DNA from 3 places in the Bradyrhizobium sp. 170 genome. Region 1 is predicted to be linked to each of the others. Evidence: predicted binding sites of a transcription regulator. Region 1 holds the regulator's gene; each other region holds the start of a gene.
The links. The regulator HrcA, encoded in region 1, represses chaperone genes, less so after heat shock. The targets are predictions, from matches to a motif close to GTTAGCACTCNCNNNNNGNGAGTGCTAAC.
Positions count from the first base shown of each region.

Region 2: IVB05_RS29610 (co-chaperone GroES) is a predicted target of HrcA. The motif match lies at 4,393-4,421, and genes of this name have one in related genera.
Region 3: IVB05_RS37630 (co-chaperone GroES) is a predicted target of HrcA. The motif match lies at 2,732-2,760, and genes of this name have one in related genera.

Region 1 covers NZ_CP064703.1:9,141,494-9,148,453, forward strand. The annotation lists gene IVB05_RS43105 (AraC family transcriptional regulator) at 1-560, shown strand, start outside; gene IVB05_RS43110 (VOC family protein) at 640-1,068, shown strand; gene grpE (nucleotide exchange factor GrpE) at 1,081-1,686, opposite strand; gene hrcA (heat-inducible transcriptional repressor HrcA) at 1,805-2,893, opposite strand; gene rph (ribonuclease PH) at 3,051-3,764, shown strand; gene rdgB (RdgB/HAM1 family non-canonical purine NTP pyrophosphatase) at 3,776-4,405, shown strand; gene hemW (radical SAM family heme chaperone HemW) at 4,398-5,570, shown strand; gene IVB05_RS43140 (hypothetical protein) at 5,776-6,123, shown strand; partial or broken gene IVB05_RS43145 (aminotransferase class I/II-fold pyridoxal phosphate-dependent enzyme) at 6,172-6,879, shown strand; gene IVB05_RS43150 (hypothetical protein) at 6,876-6,960, shown strand, end outside.
Region 2 covers NZ_CP064703.1:6,338,185-6,345,144, reverse strand. The annotation lists gene IVB05_RS29630 (alpha/beta fold hydrolase) at 131-1,090, shown strand; gene IVB05_RS29625 (MarR family transcriptional regulator) at 1,100-1,651, shown strand; gene IVB05_RS29620 (GIY-YIG nuclease family protein) at 1,875-2,162, shown strand; gene groL (chaperonin GroEL) at 2,297-3,940, opposite strand; gene IVB05_RS29610 (co-chaperone GroES) at 4,032-4,349, opposite strand; gene IVB05_RS29605 (usg protein) at 4,743-5,030, shown strand; gene IVB05_RS29600 (cupin domain-containing protein) at 5,183-5,728, shown strand; gene IVB05_RS29595 (nucleoside transporter C-terminal domain-containing protein) at 5,858-6,960, opposite strand, start outside.
Region 3 covers NZ_CP064703.1:7,987,847-7,994,806, reverse strand. The annotation lists gene IVB05_RS37640 (hypothetical protein) at 1-199, opposite strand, end outside; gene groL (chaperonin GroEL) at 372-2,018, opposite strand; gene IVB05_RS37630 (co-chaperone GroES) at 2,326-2,622, opposite strand; gene IVB05_RS37625 (hypothetical protein) at 2,962-3,477, shown strand; gene IVB05_RS37620 (protein phosphatase CheZ) at 3,728-4,504, opposite strand; gene IVB05_RS37615 (L,D-transpeptidase) at 4,810-5,598, shown strand; gene IVB05_RS37610 (DUF2076 domain-containing protein) at 5,760-6,590, opposite strand; gene IVB05_RS37605 (ChbG/HpnK family deacetylase) at 6,721-6,960, opposite strand, start outside.

The sequences.
Region 1 (6,960 bases):
TCGATTTCACCCCGCTCGGCGCCTATCGCTTTTTTGGCGGCGCTGTCGTCGATCTCGCCGCGCGCATGGTCGACATGTCAGACGTGCTGGGCCGCGAAGGCCGGCAACTGCGCGAACGGCTCGGGGCCGCATCCGGTTGGCAAAACCGCTTCGATCTGGTCGAGGATTTTGTTGCTGATCGCGCCAACCACCTGCCGTCCCCCGAGATCGAATTCGCCTATCGACGGCTGGCGCGCACTGCGGGCGGCGCGCGGATCACCGCGCTCGCGAAAGAGATCGGCTGGAGCCGCAAGCACCTGGTGAACCGTTTTCGATCCGAACTCGGTCTCGCGCCGAAGCCGGTTGCCCGCATCATGCGTTTCCATCGAGCCTGTCGGCTCGCACGGGGTGGAGCCCGCAGCGGCTGGGCAGGGATTGCGGCCGAGAGCGGTTATGCCGATCAGGCGCATCTCGCCCGTGAATTTTCAACCCTTGCCGGCGAAACGCCGACGGCTTGGGCCCGGCGCCTGGCGCTGACCGACAGTCGCCTGCTGCGCCCGCTGGACGAGCTCGACGCCTGACGGTCCGGTAACAAATCTTCAAGCCTGTGCTGACGCGTCCGCGCATATTGGCGGAACAGCCGTGAGGGAGGAGTTTTCCGTGACCGAGCAAAGCAAGATCGAAGCGCCGCGCATCTATCCGACGATGCGCTGTTGCGATGCCGAGGCCATGATCCGCTGGCTGAAGGACGTAGTCGGTTTCACCGAGTATGTCATTTACCGCAAGGACGGCTCGGTACAGCATGCCGAACTCGCCTACGGCTCCTCGCTGCTGATGCTGGGCCAATGCCGCGATGACGAATACGGCAAGCTTGTCGGTGACATCGGCGGCCGCCGCACGGACGCGCTCTACGTCGCCGTCGATGATCCCGACGCGCTGCACGCCAGGGTCAAGGCATCAGGCGCTAGAATCGAGATGGAATTGCACGACACCGACTATGGCAGCCGCGATTTCGCCTGCCGGGATCCGGAAGGCAATCTCTGGAGTTTTGGCACCTACTGGCCGAAGACCAGTGAGAAACCGCCGTAGGCTAGACCCGGCTCAGTTCGTGACGTCGGCCGCCGGCGCGGCCTTCGCACCGCCCTTGGAGACGGCGACCAGCGCCGGGCGCAGCACGCGCTCGCCGATCATGAAGCCGGCCTGCACGACCTGAACCACCGTCCCCGACGGCACGGACGGGTCGGGCACTTCGTACATCGCCTGCTGGAAGTTGGGATCGAACTTCTCGCCCGACGGATCGAACTTCCTGACGCCGTTCTTCTCCAGCGTGTTGAGCAGCGAGCGTTCGGTCAGTTCAACGCCCTCGATAAAGGCCTTGATGCCGGGATCGGCGGTCTCCCTGGCCTCGGCCGGAATGGCGTCGAGCGCGCGCTGCAGATTGTCGGCGATATCGAGAATGTCGCGCGCGAAACCGGTGATGCCGTACATTTTGGAGTCGGCCACCTCGCGCCTGGTGCGCTGGCGCAGGTTTTCCATTTCCGCCAGCGTGCGCAGCATCTTATCGCGCGCCTCGGCCAGTTCCTTGGTCAGGGCCTCATTTGATCCTTCCTCGGGATCGTCGGGCATGATGTAGGGTTTTGAGACCACGGGCTCGCCGGTCTGGGCCGGTTTCACCGCATCATCACTCGGCCGGTTGGGATCGGTCATAAGACTGCCTTCTCAAAAAACGGATCTGGTTCGATGGGGATTTGCTAGGCCGGATATCGTGCTTTAAGGGCCGAAAATCAAGCACAACCAGCCGGGATTGAGGCCCTATTCGGGCGGATTAGCCGCCCAGCATCCGGCTGACGATCCGGGCGGCGTAATCCACCGTCGGAATCACCCTTGCATAGTTCAGCCGCGTCGGCCCGATCACGCCGAGAACGCCGACGATGCGGCCCGCGGCATCGCCATAGGGGGCGATGATGGTGGAGGAACCGGACAGCGAGAACAGCTTGTTCTCCGATCCGATGAAAATGCGGACGCCCTCGGCGCGCTCGGCCCGGCCCAACAGATCGATCACGCCGCGCTTGGTCTCGAGATCGTCGAACAGGGACTTGACGCGTTCGAGATCCTCCAGCGCGTGCAGGTCTTCGAGCAGGTTGGCGTGACCGCGCACGATCAATTGCCGGTCGTCGTTGTCGCCGCCGGACCAGCTTGCGATGCCGGCCGCGATCACCTTCTGCGTCAATTGATCGAGTTCGACGCGGCTCTGCGTCAGCGCGGTTTCGAGCTCTAACCGCGCTTCCGCAAGCGTCCGCCCGCGAATCCGCGAATTGAGGAAATTTGTCGCTTCGGTCAGCGCCGACGAGGGAACGCCGGGCGGCAGCGCCAGCACGCGGTTTTCCACCTGGCCGTCTTCTCCGACCAGCACCACCAGTGCACGCTCCGGCTCCAACCGGACGAATTCGATGTGTTTCAGCCGCGAATTGGATTTGGCTGTCAGCACCACGGCCGCGGCCCGGGTCAGGCCGGAAAGCCGCGTCAGCGCCTCGCCGAGCGCCGCCTCGACCGATTGCGCCCGCCCGACGGAGGCGAGCTGGCTCTGGATCGATTCCCGTTCCGGTTCGGTGAGGTCGCCGATCTGCATTAGCGCATCGACGAAGAACCTCAGGCCGAGTTCGGTCGGCAACCGCCCGGCCGAGGTATGTGGCGCATAGATCAGCCCGAGGTGCTCGAGGTCCGACATCACGTTGCGGACCGAGGCCGGCGACAGCGGCACCGCGATCAGGCGCGAGATGTTGCGCGAGCCGACGGGTTCGCCGGTCGCGAGATAGCTCTCGACGATTTGACGAAAAATGTCGCGTGAGCGCTCGTTGAGCTGGGCGAGCCCGGCATGCGGCGCGATCAGGCCAATCGGATCGTGGTGGGCCACGGCTTAACTCCCTGGACAGCCCCTAATTTGTCGCTCCGGCGGGCTAATGACAAGCGTCCCTTTCCCTCCAAACGGGGCCAAAAGCCCTTGCCGCTGCGCACGCCCCCACCTACAAGCACCGCAAACGGTATTTCGCTCGATTTCGAAAGGACTTCCCATGCGGCCAAGCCGCCGTGCGCCCGATCAGCTGCGCCCCGTGTCGCTGGAACGCGGCGTGGTCAAATATGCCGAAGGTTCCTGCATGGTGAAATTCGGCGACACCCATGTGCTGGTCACGGCCACGCTGGAAGAGCGGCTGCCGCCGTGGCTGAAGGGCCAGGGCCGCGGCTGGGTCACGGCCGAATACGGCATGCTGCCGCGCGCTACCCTGGAGCGCACCCGCCGCGAGGCCGCCGCCGGCAAGCAGGGCGGCCGCACGGTCGAGATTCAGCGGCTGATCGGCCGCAGCTTGCGCGCAGCCGTCGACCTCGAAGCGCTCGGCGAGCGCCAGATCACGGTCGATTGCGACGTGATCCAGGCCGATGGCGGCACGCGCACCGCCTCGATCACCGGCGCCTGGGTGGCGCTGGCGGACTGCATCTCGTGGATGAAGAGCCGCAACATGATCAAGGCCAACGTGCTGCGCGACAATGTCGCCGCGATCTCCTGCGGCATCTATAACGGTACGCCGGTGCTCGACCTCGATTATGCCGAGGATTCCGAGGCCGAGACCGACGCCAATTTCGTCATGACTGGCGACGGCCGCATCATCGAGGTGCAGGGCACCGCCGAGAAGACGCCGTTCTCGCAGGACGAGTTCCTGGCGCTGATGGAACTGGCGCGCAAGGGTGTCGCGCGTCTGGTGGACTTGCAGAAGCTGGCCGTCGCGTAGTCTGATCGCATATGCACCGTCGAATCACCGGCGCCCTCGTGATCGCGACCCACAATCCCGGCAAGCTCGCCGAGATGCGGGAATTGCTGGCGCCGCATGGCGTCGAGGCCGTTTCCGCGGGCGATTTGGGCCTCGGCGAGCCCGAGGAAACCGGCCAGACGTTTCGCGCCAATGCAGCAATCAAGGCAATCGCTGCCGCCCAGGCGGCGCAACTGCCGGCCTTTGCCGACGATTCCGGCCTCGTGGTCGATGCGCTGGACGGCGCACCCGGCATTTACTCGGCGCGCTGGGCCGGTGAGGGCAAGGATTTCATGGCGGCGATGACGCGGATCGAGCGCCTGCTGCAGGAACGCGGCGCGACCACGCCCGACAAGCGAAAGGCGCACTTCGTGTCAGCGCTGTGCGTCGCCTGGCCGGACGGTCATGTCGAAGAGGTCGAGGCCCGCGCCGATGGAACTTTGGTATGGCCGCCCCGCGGCACCGCCGGTTTCGGCTATGATCCGGCGTTCCTGCCCGACGGGCACGTCAGGACCTTTGGCGAGATGACCTCGATAGAGAAACACGGCCTGCCGCCGATCGGCCTCGGCCTGTCGCACCGGGCGCGAGCCTTCGTCAAACTGGCGGAGATCTGTCTTGGCTAGTGCCGAACGCCATTACCCGAAGCGAGCCGCCTTCGGCGTCTATGTGCACTGGCCGTTCTGCCTGTCGAAGTGCCCGTATTGCGATTTCAACAGCCACGTCCGCCACGCGCCGATCGACGAAGAAAGATTTGTCCGTGCGTTTGCGCGCGAGATCGAGACGTCAGCAGCGCGCGCGCCGGGACGCACCGTCACGTCGATCTTTCTCGGCGGCGGCACGCCCTCGCTGATGCAGCCGCAAACCGTAGGCGCCATCCTGGATTCGATCGGCAAGCATTGGCGCGTCGCCGGCAATGTCGAGGTGACGCTGGAGGCCAATCCGACCAGCGTCGAGGCGACACGGTTTCGCGGCTATCGCACCGCCGGGGTCAACCGTGTCTCGCTCGGCGTGCAGGCGCTGGATGACGCCTCGCTGAAGGCGCTCGGACGATTGCACAGCGCGCGCGAGGCGCTGGACGCGGTCGCGATCGCGCGCACCGCGTTCGACCGTTACTCGTTCGACCTGATCTACGCCCGTCCCGACCAGACGCCGCAGATGTGGGCGGATGAACTGAAGCTCGCGATCTCGGAAGCCGCCGAACATCTCTCGCTCTACCAGCTCACGATCGAGGAAGGCACGCCGTTCTTCGGCCTGCATGCGGCGGGCAAATTGAAAACGCCGGACGAGGCGGTTGCCCGCGCGCTCTACGATGTGACCCAGGAAGTCTGCGCGCATCACGGCTTGCCGGCCTACGAGATTTCCAACCACGCGCGCTCAGGCGCCGAATGCCAGCACAATCTGGTCTACTGGCGCGGCGACGAATATGCGGGCATCGGCCCGGGCGCGCATGGCCGCCTCGACATCGATGGCACGCGACACGCGATCGCGACCGAAAAGCGCCCCGAGGCCTGGCTGATGCGCGTCGAGGCCAACGGCCATGGCGTCGTGACCGACGATTTTCTCAACAGCGAAGAGCGCGCCGATGAATTTTTGCTGATGGGATTGCGGCTCGCCGAGGGCATCGATCCCAAACGCTATGCGGCCTTGTCCGGCCGCGCACTCGACCCGAGCCGGATCGCCGTGCTCCGCGAGGAAGGCGCCATCATCGTCGACGCCGATGGCAGGCTGCGCGTGACGCAGGCTGGATTTCCGGTGCTCGACGCGGTGGTGGCCGACCTCGCGGCGTAGCAAGAAACTGTAGCCCGGATGGAGCGCAGCGCAATCCGGGAACGGTATATCCGTTGCGAGACCGTCCCCGGGTTACGCTTCGCTCCACCCGGGCTACGCAACTCGCTGCGTAACGCTTTAATAAGCCACCGCGCAGGGATTTCGGGCATTGCCTGACAGAGTGTGTTAGATCAACTCCGCTATGTCCCCTCCTTGAACGACGATCGTGAACGACCGGACCAAAACTCCCCCGATCCATGATCCCGACCTCGACCGCCGCGTCAAAGACGCCGGCGCGAGCAAGACCGTTTACGCCCTCGTCACACCCGAGACGGAAGCCGCGAAGCACTTCATCCTCGGCAATGCCGTGGCCGGGCCGGATGCGGCTCGCAGTCACTATCTCGAGCAATTCCGCGACGCGTGGACCGGCAAGCAGTATGCCTTCCATGAAGCCTTTATCGAGCGCTGGATGGCGTGGGCGGCGCCGGTCGTCACGATCGATGCGGCTGGTTTTCCCTGGCGTTACCCGACCGCCGGCGGCAGCGAAGCGCTGTTTCATGTGATCGCAGCCTAAGGCAACCGCGCCCGCGGCGAGCGCTTCAATCCGGAAGTTCATGTCTTTGCCGGCGAGTATGAAGGCTACAAGGCCTATGCCGAAGCCTGCGGCATTGCCGTGATCGAACATCCCCGCGCCGACTGGCAAGCCGTCGGCCGGACGTTGCCTGCAACCGCGCTGTTCTGCCTGAGCCAGCCGTCCGCGATCGACGGCAATGTGTGGCCGCACGCCAATGAATTTCTTTCTCTGCTCGCTGCCGCAAGCGAGCAGCCCCGCGCACTGCTCGACGTCACCTATGTCGGCTCGATCGCCGAACCGCCGTCCGTCCGCATTGCCGCCGACAGCCCATCCGTGCAGGCGCTGGCGTTCAGCCTGTCAAAACCGTTCGGGGTTTATTACGACCGCATCGGCGGCGTGTTGTGCCGCAAGGCGATGCCGAGCCTGTCCGGCAATCAATGGTTCAAGAACCTGACATCGCTGCAGCTGGGCCAGGCGTTGCTCGAGCGTCACGACGTGTTCGATCTGCCGCACCGTTACAAATCCGTCCAGCGCGAGGCCGCGGCGCGCGTCGGCCGCCGCCTGGGACTGATGCTGTCGCCCTGCGACGTCAGCGTGCTGGCGCAAGCGCAGCCTCAATCGACTACCGATCGTGAACTCACCGCATTCCTGCGCCGGCCGTCCAGCGATCCCAATGCATCGCTGCGGCTCTGCCTGACGCCGACCATGGCCGAAATGATCGGCACGGCGGGACCGATCACGGGAGCCACGCCGTGAAGAACCCGATCATCCTGACGAGCCCTGAAGAGATTCACCGCCACGTGCACGGGCTGTGGCGGAGTGCGGCGATCCGCGCCT
Region 2 (6,960 bases), 2.8 Mb from region 1:
GGCACAAGGCGCGCCGCCGGCAGCTTCTTGTTATGGAGCCAGATTAGACTAATTAGTACGATGTCGCACTATAGACCTTGGAATAGCGTGGAGATGGTGCGATGCAGGATTTCGCGGGTGCGGTAAGGCCATGACGAAGCGATTGCTGCGGATCGAGACGGCTGACGGCGAGATGGCGCTCGGCCTGTGGGAGATGGCGCCGGCAGGCGAGGCGCTTCATCCGCCGGTGCTGCTGATGCACGGCGCTTCTTTCGGATCGGCGCTGTTCGATCTTCCGCTTGCCGGTTACTCGCTGATGCAGGAGCTCGCGAGCGGCGGCCGCTTCGTCTATGCGCTCGATGTTCGCGGGTATGGCGCGTCGGTCGCGCACGACGTGATGAACGCGCCGCCGGACGCACATCCGCCGTTTTCCCGGGCGCGGCACGCCGTCGCGGACATTGGCGTGGCGGTGTCAGCCATTCTGCAGCGACGCTCGGTTCAATCGATCGACCTGATCGGCTTTTCGTGGGGCTCGATCATCGCGGGTTGGTACGCCAGCGGACATGCCGCCGAAGTTCGCAGGCTGGTGCTCTACGCGCCGCTGTTCGCCGAGAACAACCCGATGTGGCTGGAGCGGATCGGCGATCCCGCAGACGGGCGCAGGCTGGCCGGGCATTTTGGCGCCTATCGCCTGATTACCAGGAACGATGTCACTGCGCGCTGGAACGGCGATGTGTCCGGCGACCCGCGCGATGTGCGCGAGGATGGCGTGGTGGAAAAATTATTCGAGACTCTGGCAGCCAATGATCCGCGCGCCGGCTTGCATCATCCGCCGGCGTTTCGTTGTCCGAACGGCGCATTTGCCGACTTGATCGAGGTGTTCAACGGCCAGCCGCTGTATGATCCGCGAACGATCACCACGCCTGTCCTGCTGGTGCGGGGAGAGCGCGACACCACCTCGACAAGGACCGACATGCAGCGGCTGCAATCAGCGATCGGCTCGGTGAACAAAACCTGTCTGGAAATACCCGGCGGCTCGCATTTCCTCTGTATCGAGAAGAATCACGTGAGCCTATACCGGGCGATAACGGCCTTTCTGGCGGGGAATTGAGTGGCGGCAATGGCGGGTAGAGCGGCAGCGAAGCGCAGGACCGGCAAGACAGAAGAGTTGAATGTCGGCTGGCAGCCCGGCGAACGCGTGCTTCACGGATTGCTGCTCGAGGCGATCCTGAGGGACAATCCAATCCCCGTGGCGTACCGGATGAACTACATCGCCAATTTCTATGTCGGTCCGCTGGTGGCGATGATGGAGAAGTCGTTCAAGCTGACACGCTCCGAATGGATCGTCCTGTTCTGCCTGACGCGGCAGCCGCGCCTGAACGCCCAGCAGATCAGCACGGTGACCGGGCGACCGAAAACCAGCATCGCGAGCGCGGTCAAGCTGCTCCAGAAAAAAGGACTGATCACGCGCAAGACCGACATTGCCGACAGCCGTCGCCAGGTTTTGCACCTGAGCGAATCCGGACAACGCACCTATGCCGCGATCATCAAGAGTTTTGTCGAACGCGAAAAGGAAATGCTGCAAACGCTCGATCCGGGTGAGCGGCGCGAACTCGTCCGGCTGTTCGGCAAGATCATCGCCGCTGCGGATGCGTGGGCCAAACCTTATTGAGGGGGTGTTCCGTGGGGGGTGTAATGAATAGGCTAATTTACGTCACAGTCTTTATTGATCGAAGAGCGATCGCAAAATATCCTTCGTCATTCCGGGGCGACGCGCAGCGTCGAGCCCGGAATCCATAACCACGATCGGGAGTATGGATTCCCCGATGCGCAACTGCGCATCTGAGGTCCGCGCCAAGCGGCGCGTCCCGGAATGAATGACGGTCGAGATTGTGATGGCATACTACGTCTATCTGCTTGCCAGCAGGAAACACGGTACGCTGTATCTCGGCGTGACCAATGACATCGTGCGTCGCGTATATGAGCACAAGACGAAGGCAGTCCCTGGATTCACTACACGGTACGGTGTCGACAAACTGGTGTGGTTCGAAATTTACGAGGATGCGCTGACGGCGATTGCTCGCGAGAAAGAACTTAAGAAATGGCGGCGCGACTGGAAGATACGGCTTGTCGAAGAGCAGAATCCGGGATGGGTGGATCTCTATCCCGGTATCTCCAATTAGCATTCGTGGTTATGGATTCCGGGCTCGCGCCAGGGGCGCGCCCCGGAATGACGGGGGAGGGAATTCGGCAAACAAAAACCCCGGCATCGCTGCCGGGGTTTTGCATTCCTTGATAGTCGCCTTGAGTGGCTGGATTAGAAGTCCATGCCGCCCATGCCGCCGCCCGGAGGCATGCCGCCGCCGCCGCCGGCGTTCTTCTTCGGCAGTTCGGCGATCATGGCTTCGGTGGTGATCAGGAGCGCCGCGACCGAGGCCGCGTTCTGGATCGCCGCACGAACCACCTTGGTCGGGTCGATGATGCCCTTGGTGACCAGGTTGCCGTATTCGCCGGTCTGCGAGTCGAAGCCGTAATTGTACTGCTCCTTCTCGAGGATCTTGCCGACGATGACGGAACCGTCTTCGCCTGCGTTGATCGCGATCTGGCGGGCCGGCGCGGAGAGCGCCTTGCGCACGATCTCGACGCCGGTCTTCTGGTCGTCGTTCTGGGTCTTGATGCGCTTGAGCTGCTCGGAGGCGCGGAGCAGGGCGACGCCGCCGCCCGGCACGATGCCTTCTTCAACCGCCGCACGGGTCGCATGCATCGCGTCATCCACGCGATCCTTGCGCTCCTTCACCTCGACTTCGGTCGCGCCGCCGACGCGGATCACGGCGACGCCGCCCGCGAGCTTGGCCAGACGCTCCTGCAGCTTCTCACGGTCGTAGTCCGAGGTGGTTTCCTCGATCTGCGCCTTGATCTGCTGCACGCGCGCTTCGATGTCGGCCTTCTTGCCGGCGCCGTTGACGATGGTGGTGTTTTCCTTGTCGATCATCACCTTCTTGGCGCGACCGAGCATCTGCAGCGTGACGTTCTCCATCTTGATGCCGAGATCTTCCGAGATCGCCTGACCGCCGGTCAGAACCGCGATGTCCTGCAGCATGGCCTTGCGGCGATCGCCGAAGCCCGGAGCCTTGACGGCGGCAACCTTGAGGCCACCACGCAGACGGTTGACGACGAGGGTGGCGAGGGCTTCGCCTTCGACGTCTTCCGCGACGATGACCAGCGGCTTGCCGGTCTGCACCACGGCCTCGAGCAGCGGCAGCAGCTCGTTCAGGTTGGAGAGCTTCTTCTCGTTGATCAGGATGTAGGCGTCGTCGAATTCGACGCGCATCTTGTCGGCGTTGGTGACGAAGTAGGGCGAGATGTAGCCGCGGTCGAACTGCATGCCCTCGACGACGTCGAGTTCGGTTTCGAGCGACTTGGCTTCTTCAACCGTGATGACGCCCTCGTTGCCGACCTTCTTCATGGCATCGGCCAGGAACTTGCCGATTTCGGCGTCGCCGTTGGCGGAGATGGTGCCGACCTGGGCGATTTCCTCGTTCGAGGTGACCTTCTTGGAGTTCTTGACGAGGTCGGCGACCACGGCTTCCACCGCCAGGTCGATACCGCGCTTCAGATCCATCGGGTTCATGCCGGCGGCAACCGACTTGGCGCCTTCACGGACGATCGCAGCCGCGAGAACGGTCGCGGTGGTGGTGCCGTCGCCGGCAGCGTCGGCCGACTTGGAAGCGACTTCGCGCACCATCTGCGCGCCCATGTTCTCGAACTTGTCTTCGAGCTCGATTTCCTTGGCGACAGTGACGCCGTCCTTGGTGATGCGGGGAGCGCCGAACGACTTGTCGAGGACGACGTTGCGGCCCTTCGGACCGAGCGTCACCTTGACGGCGTTGGCGAGAATGTCGACGCCGCGCAGCATGCGGTCGCGGGCATCTACGCCGAATTTTACTTCTTTAGCTGACATATTTGATATCCCTGAGTTGATGCTTGTCTCTCACCCTGTCGGGGAGGCGCCTTGCGGGCGCTCCTCAGGGTGAGCGTTGCAGGCGATGCGCTTAGGCAGCCTTCTTCTTGGTGCCGGCGGGGACGTCGAGCACGCCCATGATGTCGCTCTCCTTCATGATCAGGAGATCTTCACCGTCGATCTTGACCTCGGTGCCCGACCATTTGCCGAACAGAACGCGGTCGCCGACCTTGAGGTCGATCGGGATCAGTTTGCCGGCTTCGTCGCGGCCACCCGGGCCGACGGCGGTGATTTCGCCCTGCGAGGGCTTTTCCTTGGCACTGTCCGGAATGATGATGCCGCCAGCGGTCTTCTCTTCGGCGTCGATGCGCTTGACCACGACGCGGTCGTGAAGCGGACGGAATTTCATGCAGTCCTCCTAAGTTTCTGAAGATGTTATCAGAATTGGAAATTTTGGCAGTCCGGGCCAGCGAGTGCCAGCTCGGCTGCGGCTGATTTAGGCCAGTCTTGTTCGGGGGACAAGGGCTTCTAGCAGAAAAATTGGCACTCAAATATGACGCCTGCCAATTTCATTAATCATGATTAATCGGGTCGGCCGGACCCAAGGCCCCGTACAAGCCCCCGAATTAGCACGTGCGGTAAGCTGCTGCTAATGCGTGAACTTTCAACAATTCATTAAACATTTAGGCTTGTGATGGGTTGGTATCGTGCGTCACATTTCTCTCATGTGAGCGCATCTCCGCCGGGGTGGCTCGGTGTGTGGCCACCACGTGAAATGCGCTTCCAGCAATGGAGGTTTGGCATGGTCTCGCGGGTTGGCGTTGCTTCCGAAGACTTCCGGAAGCAGGTGCTGGGTTACGGGCTGACGACGGCGAAAATCCTGTATCGGATGCCGGATCATCCCTCATTGCTGCAGACCTATGTCTGGCAGAACTACGATCTCTGCCCGAAATTTCCGGCGCTCAAGGATTTCCTGGCCTTCTGGCAGGAAAAGCTTGATGGCCCGTTGTTCTCCGTGACGGTCGCGCATTCCAGGCTGATCAAGCCCGCCGAGCTGCGCGCGGTGGATGGCGTGTTCAGGCTGCATTGATCGAGGTGGCGTAGGGGGCAAAGCGAAGCGTGCCCACCATGCCAATTTCTATCACGCTCCTGATGGTGGGCACGGCGCAAGCGCGCCTTTGCCCACCCTACGAAATCCGATTTGTGTTAGCCTCCCGCCACAAACAAAAAAGGGAGGCACCCATGGCCAAGAAGAAAGTCGCGTCGCGCGCCGCGGCGCAGCCCGCTGTGAAGAAGAAATGGTCGGGCCACAAGACGGCAGCCAAATCCTCACCCCGCAAGACCATCAAGAAGGCGAGGGGCGTTGCGGCGGCAAAGTCGAAACCGGCCAGGAAGGCGCGGCCGAAACAGCGCATCGCCATCAGCCATCACCGCGAAGAAGATTTCAAGGCCGACGGCCTGCGCGCTTACGCGCATTACCGCGACCTCGGCATCGCTGACGCAACCCACGGCCTGGCGCAGGCGCATGTGATCCGCCTGCAGGGTCCCTGCAATCCGGCGGAAGTTTCAAAACTGCATTACCACGACGTCGAATTCCAGATGGTCTACGTGCTCAAGGGCTGGGTGAAGACCTACATGGAAGGTCAGGGCGAGACGCTGATGAAAGAGGGCAGCGCCTGGACCCAGCCGCCGCGCATCAAGCACCTGATCATGGATTATTCGGACGACGTCGAATTGCTGGAAGTGATTTTGCCGGCGGAGTTCAAGACGGTGGAATTGGCGAGTTGACCTTGTAGCCCGGATGGAGCCAACGGGTCGCGCGAACGCGCGCCCGATGACAGGCTCCGCGAAATCCGGGGCCGCTGCGAGTGATTGAACACGTGTCCCGGATTGTGCTTCGCTCCATCCAGGCTACGGCTACGTCATCACCCCCACGATCGCCCCCATCAGGCACGTCGTCAGCGTGCCTGAGACGATCGACTTCAGCCCGAGCGCATTGATCTCCTCGCGACGCTCCGGGGCCATAGTGCCGAGGCCGCCGATCATGATGCCGAGGCTGGCAAAATTGGCAAAGCCGCACATCGCATAGAGTATGATCAGCCGCGAGCGTGGGTCGAGCGTGTCAGCGCCGAGTTTTGACAGGTCGACATAGGCGATCAATTCGTTGAGCACGGTCTTGGTGCCCATCAGGCTTCCCGCCGTGATCGCCTGCGGCCACGGCAGGCCCATCAGCCAGCACACCGGCGCCATCAGGTAGCCGAGGAGACGCTGCAACGAAATTTTCGCGCCGCCGATCTCGGGCAACAGCCCGAGGATGGCGTTGGCGAGATAGACCAGCGCGACGAGCACCAAGAGCATGGCGACGATGTTAAGCAGCAGCTCAAGCCCGGCCGTAGTGCCCTTGACGATCGCATCCATGGTGCTCGAGGTTTGCATGTCGGGATCTTCCAATGATCCGCCGGTGCGCTTGTCTGAAGTCTCCGGCACCATGATCAGGCTGATCAGGATGGCCGCCGGCGCGCTCAGCACGGATGCAATGACAAAATGCGCCGCCGCGTCCGGTATCAGCGGCGCGAGGAAGGTGGCGTAGAGCACCAGCACGGTGCCGGCGATGCCGGCCATGCCGCCGGTCATCACCAGAAACAATTCGCTGCGGGTGAGTTGCGCGAGATAGGGGCGGATGAACAGCGGCGCCTCGACCATGCCGAGAAAGATATTCGCCGCGGTCGACAGCCCCACCGCGCCGCCGACGCCGAGCGTGCGCTCCAGGAGCCATGCCATGCCGCGCACGATCGGCGGCAGGATGCGCCAGTAGAACAGCAGCGTCGTCAGAACGCTCATGACCAGCACGATCGGCAGGGCCTGAAACGCCAGGATGAAATCCGCGCCCGGCGCCTTGAGGTCGAATGGAAGCGCGCCGCCGCCGAGATAACCGAACACGAACGACGTGCCGGCGCGGGATGCCGCCGAGACGGTGTTGACGGCGTCGTTGATGGCGCCGAACGCCCTTGCCACCGGCG
Region 3 (6,960 bases), 1.2 Mb from region 1:
TAGCCGCGATGACGTTCTTGCCCTGCCGGGTTTCCTTCAGGATGACGTCGGCGTTGCCGTCCATCAGGCCGTCGATCGCGGTGAAATAGCGCGTCTCGGTCGCGCCCGGCGCCGTCTTGGAGGGAAGTTTCATCTGGGCGAAAGCGAGGCCCGGGGAGACCGTGACCAGACCGAGCAGGAGAAGGAACCGCGCGCGCATATGAAATTCCCTGAAACGATGGAATCGGCAGGGGTCGTAAGTAGCAAACCCCGGTAGCGTTTTCGAGCCAAGCACGTCCTGAACCGATCGGGCGCGCTTCATTGCCAAAAAAGCCAAAAAAGAAGGCCGCCCGGAGGCGGCCTTCGATCTGTTTACTCGGGAAAGCCGGGCCCTAAAAGCCCATTCCGCCCATTCCCCCCATGCCGCCGCCACCGCCGGGCATCGCCGGCGCCGGCTCCCTCGGCAGTTCGGCGACCATGGCTTCGGTGGTCACCAGCAGGCCTGCGACCGACGAAGCGTCCTGCAGCGCGGTACGAACCACCTTGGCCGGGTCGATGATGCCCTTGTCGACCATGTCGACATATTCCTCGGTCTGGGCGTCGAAGCCGAAGGTCTCGGACTTGTTCTCCAGGATCTTGCCGACCACGATCGAGCCTTCGACACCGGCGTTTTCCGAGATCTGGCGAACCGGAGCTTCCAGCGCCTTCAGCACGATATTGATACCGGCCTGAACGTCGGAATTGTCGTGGTTGATGCGGCCGACGGCCTTCTTGGCGCGCAGCAGCGCGACGCCGCCGCCCGGCACGATGCCTTCCTGCACGGCCGCTCGGGTCGCGTTGAGGGCGTCCTCGACGCGGTCCTTCTTTTCCTTGACCTCGATCTCGGTCGCGCCACCGACGCGGATCACCGCGACGCCGCCGGCGAGCTTGGCCAGACGCTCCTGCAGCTTCTCGCGGTCGTAGTCCGAGGTGGTTTCCTCGATCTGCGCCTTGATCTGCGTGACGCGGGCTTCGATGCCCTTTTTCTTGCCGGCGCCCTTGACGATCGTGGTGTTCTCCTTGTCGATCACCACCTTGCCGGCGCGGCCGAGCATGTTGATGGTGACGCTTTCGAGCTTCATGCCGAGTTCATCCGAGATCAGCTGACCGCCGGTCAGGATCGCGATGTCTTCCAGCATCGCCTTGCGGCGATCGCCGAAGCCCGGCGCCTTGACGGCGGCAACCTTCAGGCCACCGCGCAGGCGGTTGACGACCAGCGTCGCCAGCGCCTCGCCCTCGACGTCCTCGGCGATGATCAGGAGCGGGCGACCGGACTGCACCACGGCTTCCAGCACCGGCAGCATCGACTGCAGGCCGCTCAACTTCTTCTCGTGCAGCAGCACGTAGACGTCCTCGAGCTCGGCCGTCATCTTTTCGGCGTTGGTGATGAAGTAGGGCGACAGGTAGCCGCGGTCGAACTTCATGCCCTCGACGATGTCGACTTCGGTATCGAGCGACTTGTTCTCCTCGACCGTGATCACGCCTTCATTGCCGACCTTCTGCATCGCCTGGGCGATCATCTTGCCGATGGCGGCATCGCCATTGGCCGAGATAGTGCCGATCTGGGCGACCTCTGCGGAGGAGGCGACCGGCTTGGCGCGCTTCTCGATGTCCTTGACCACGGCGGTCACGGCGATGTCGATACCGCGCTTGAGGTCCATCGGGTTCATGCCGGCGGCGACCGACTTGGCGCCTTCGCGCACGATCGCCTGTGCCAGCACGGTCGCCGTGGTGGTGCCGTCGCCGGCGGTGTCGTTGGTCTTGGAGGCGACCTCGCGCAGCATCTGCGCGCCCATGTTCTCGAACTTGTCCTCGAGTTCGATTTCCTTGGCGACGGTGACGCCGTCCTTGGTGATGCGCGGAGCGCCGAAGCTCTTCTCGATCACGACGTTGCGGCCCTTCGGACCGAGCGTCACCTTCACCGCGTTGGCGAGAACGTCGACGCCGCGCAGCATGCGGTCGCGGGCATCGCCGGAAAATTTAACGTCTTTGGCAGCCATTTTTTGGACTCCTGAATGAATGGATACGGTTGCTTGCCGCCTGTCATCGCCGGGTCTTCTTCCCCTCTCCCCTTGTGGGAGAGGGTGGATCGAATGAGCGATAGCTCATTCGAGACGGGTGAGGGGTCTGTCTCCGCGGATGGAGACCCCTCATCCGGCGCGCTTTTGCGCGCCACCTTCTCCCACCCCAACTCGGGTTTACCCGAGTTGGGCATTTTGAATTTCGAAGTCGGATAAATCCGACTTCGATGGGAGAAGGAAAGAAGTGACTGCGCCGACGACGGTGCGCGGCGGCTATTGATTGGTCTTAGGTCAGCACGCCCATGATGTCGGACTCCTTCATGATCAGGAGTTCCTCGCCGTCGAGCTTGACCTCGGTGCCCGACCATTTGCCGAACAGCACGCGGTCGCCGACCTTGAGGTCGATCGGAATCAGCTTGCCGGCCTCGTCGCGGCCGCCCGGGCCCACGGCGGTGATTTCGCCCTGCGACGGCTTTTCCTTGGCGCTGTCGGGAATGATGATGCCGCCCTTGGTCTTCTCTTCGGCATCGATGCGCTTGACCACGACGCGGTCGTGCAGCGGACGGAATTTGGTTTTGGCCATGACGTCTCCTCTTGAAGTTCCTTGGAAGGCGTGGTTTCAGGTCTGTGCCATCGAAAATGGCTTGATAATGCCGGGTATTCGACGCCGCCCCGGGCGGGACAGCACGACCCTTAGCAATCGTGGTATTTGAGTGCTAAACGTGGGGCCGGGGAATATGGCTTGGCGCGGATCCTGTCAAGCAAACAAGGGGGTTAAGGCCTTCTTGAGGCCAATATAGGATGGTCCCACGGAAACCAAATCGGCGCAGCGGCGTAATTTTAACCGACGTCATTGCTCCGGCAGGCTTTTTGCGGTTGGCTGCTTGACGGGAGCGGCCAGGGAATTGCTCGGGGGAATTCGATGATCAGCTCACGTAATGCGCGTACGGTTGCCAATCTGGCGATCGCGTCGGCGCTGACGGTCTTGCTGGCGGCGTGCAGCAGCATGAGCCTGCCGTCGCTGTCGTCCAGTCCGGCGCCCGAGGCCGAACCCGGTGTGGCGCCCGATATGCCGGCGACCATTCGCTCCGACGAGATCGTCGGCCGCTGGGGCCTCGCCTCGTTCCAGAATCCCAACGACCGCGCCCGCACCGAAGCGGCGGCGCGCGGGCAGTGCAAGCAGCCCTATGTGATCGGCGCCGGCACCTCTGGCGGTGTTGTCATGCATCTGGCCGACCAGGCCACCCCGCAGGAACTGCGCCTCAAGGGCAGCCCGAGCGGCAAGAATTATATCGGTCCGCCCGGCCCGACGCCCGGCGAGCAGGATCGCGAGATCGTCTCATTCGATGGCCGCGTGCTCGTGACCCGCTTCATCGAAAAGGATGCCGCAGTCCGTTACGGCAACATGGTCTATGTGCGCTGCGCGCCGAGGGCGTGAGGCAAACTGCATTCCCTTGCCGTCATGCCCCGCCACCGGGTCTCGCCTTCGGCGAGCCCGATGACAGGCTCCGTCGGGGCATCCAGTACGCTGCGGCTTCTCCGCTGAATCGCTGACGTCTCTGGAATACTGGATCGTCCGCCCCAGTGCGCAAGTGCGCACAAGGCGGACGATGACAGTGGAGGACGGACGACCCAACAAAAAACGCCGCCTTGAAGCCGGCGTTTCTGTTTAGCCAGCGTTAACCAGATCAATCGAACAGCGCGTCGATGTCGTTCTGCGAGGCGTGACCGTCGTCGCCGTCCAGCTTCGGGCCGTTCAGCAGCTTGGCGTCGCCTTCGCGGGTATCGACGATCGGGGGAGCGTGCGCCTTGATGGCATCGACGCCACCCCAGATGTCCATCATTGCATTGATGTGCTGCTCGATGAACTTCATCGTGCTCATCACCTTGCTGATGCGCTGGCCCGTCAAGTCCTGGAAATTGCAGGCCTCGAAGATCGCGACGACGCGTTCCTGGATTTCCTCGCTGAGCAGCTTTTGCTGGTCGGGCGAGATGTTCTTGGACAATGCGGTGGCGGCCTGGTCGATCGCCTCGACGGCCTCGAGAATTTGCTGGGTGGCCTGTTCGGTGCCGCCGACGACGGCGCCGAGCTCGCCATTGACCTTGGCCATTTCCTGGCCGTCAAAGCTCTTGCCGTGCAGCGTGGCGATTTCGCGTTTGGTGCGGTTGATCGCATCGTGAATGAGGTCAAGCTCGACCTTGAGCTTTGCGCACTGCTCGATCTGGGCACGATAGGTTTCCAGCAACGCGTGCGATTCGGCAATCTCGCGCGTGATCTCCGACTGCCCGGTCGAAGCGGCGGGGGTGTGGCCGAAGCCCGCCATCTGCGTGCGGATCGCGCGCAGCTCGGCCATGATCTCACGATGCATCGGGCCGATCTCGCCGCCTTCGACGGCAGGCATCATAATTGGCGCGTCGCCCAGAAGGGCTTGTTCGATACGAAAACGTTTGCGATTGACCGACATGAATTTTTCCCACCCCTTCACTTCCGTCTGTGTTTTAAACCGATGCGATTTAACGTGAGGTTCACGCCGGAACGCGTCGTGACAGCGGATTGCCCGCGGCCGCATACCAACGATTAACCATGAGGGGACCGCGTTCACGCAAAATAAACGCTACCGGACAAATCAGCGCGCGATCGCCGAAATGGTGAATCGAAACGCCTGATCTGTTTACCAAACCGATTAGGTTTTGATTTGTATTGATCGCGTGCCGCGGCGTTCGTCGAGCCGCCGCCAACCCGCAATGACGAACAGTACAGAGTACGTCGATGTCCGGAAAAATCTCCCTTGCGCTCCTTGCGAGCGCGTCTTGCCTTTGCTTCGCCAGTGAGGCCAGTGCGATCGACGCCTCGCCAATTGCCGAGCCCACCGTGATCTACGGCCGTGAGCCCGCGCCGGTGCGCATGGCTTCTGCCAAACGCTCCAGCATGGGCGGCGGCTTCATCGAATTCCTGTTCGGCGATGCGCCGCAGGGCGGGCGCTATCAGCAACAGCCGGCCTATCAGACGCAGCCCGACTACGGATATGGCGGGCGGCGCGCGCTGCTGCCGCCGATGGACCCGCAGCAGTCGATGCGCCGGGAGGAGGAGTTCGATCCCGCGCAGCACCGGCTCGATCCGAAATACGAAAAGCAGGTGGTCGAGTATCACGGCAAGGAAAGCCCGGGCACCATCGTGATCGACACCCCGAACAAATTCCTGTTCCTGGTCCAGGGCGACGGCAAGGCGCTGCGCTATGGCGTCGGCGTCGGCCGTCCCGGCTTCACCTGGTCGGGCGTCAAGGCGGTCTCCGCGAAGAAGGAATGGCCGGCCTGGACGCCGCCGCCGGAAATGCTGGCGCGGCGCCCCGATCTGCCGCGGCACATGGAGGGCGGTCCGCAAAATCCGCTCGGCGCGCGTGCGATGTATCTGGGTTCGTCGCTCTATCGCATCCACGGCTCCAACGAGCCCTGGACCATCGGCACCAACGTATCGTCCGGCTGCATCCGGATGCGCAATGAAGATGTCATCGATCTCTACGGCCGCGTCGGCGTCGGCGCCAGGGTCGTGGTGATTTGAGGTGTTCGCGTAGCCTGTAGCCCGGATGGAGCGCAGCGCAATCGGGGGCGATCTCACCGCGGAGCGACCTGTCCCGGATTGCGCTTCGCTCCATCCGGGCTACAAACAAAAAACGGCCGCCCGATCGGGCGGCCGTTTCTCTTTTTCAACTCGGACACCGCTCACGCGTAATCGCTGTCGCCACCGCCATCGTCGCCGTCGAAGCCGTCGGAATCGTGGTCGGTGTCGTCATCATCATGCGAGGCAGAATCGAAGAATCCCTGGCGTGAGCCGGAATCGTTATCGTTGTTGTCGGCCCGCTGGCTGGACGAGCCGCGCGAACCGATGTCGTTGATCCCGGCGTCGCGCGCCAGATTGCCGCCGGACTGATCGCTCCACGGCCTGCGGTCTTCGATGCCGCCGCTATGGCCGGCTGTGTCGCCGAAGCTTTGGTGGTTGCCGCCGCCGCCCATCATCGAACGGAGGCTGCTGGCCAGCATCGATCCGCCGACCACACCGACCGCGGCTGCCGCAGCGGTTCCGAGAAACGAGCCGCCGCCGCCGAACGGCGACTGCTGCTGAGCGCCGGGCTGGGCGTAGGCCGGCTGATTGTATTGTCCGGGCTGATTGTATTGTCCGGGCGCCTGGTTCTGCTGCAGTACCTGCCCGGTGTTCCAGGCCGGGCGGCTGCCTGCCATCTCAGGTGCGCGAACGTTGGGCACCGAACCATGTTGCTGGTTCTGCCCGAAGATCGCATCGCGCATCGAATCGAGGAAGCCGCCGGATTGAGCTTGCTGACCCGCGCCCGCTTCCAGCTCCTGGATGCGCATGTCGGCGCGCTTCAGCGCCTCGTCCTGCACCAGCGTCGTTTGCACCAGCGCATAGACTGCATTCGGCGCGTTGCGCAGGCCCTGCATGATCGCTGACATCGCCTCCGGATCGCGCTTGGCGCTTTCCAGCTTGGCGAGCCGGTCGAAAAGATCGTCAATCAGTTGGCGTTCTTGCGGTGTCATGGCCCTCTCCCTCGCGTCGGATCGTCGTCAACGCGCCGGGAAGATGTAGGGCGGGCTTTGTGTCGCAAGTAGTGGGTGGCCGAATTAAATTTTGGTATGCGACAAAACGCCGGGATTTCCTTAAATCTTATCAGCTCAATGTAACTTTATTCGCCGCCAGCAATGTCGGGAATCGATCGCTTGCCAGGAACGCATGTTCCGCCTCGCGCTGGGTGGTCAGGGGATCGAGGCTCCTGAGCGTTTCGTCGACGAATCCAGGGTGGCACATCACCAGCCCGCCTTCCGGCAATTCGGCAAGGAACTCACCCATCAGCACGCCGAAATCGGGCGCTTTCGAAAAATCATAGGCGCCGGCGAAGGCGGGATTGAA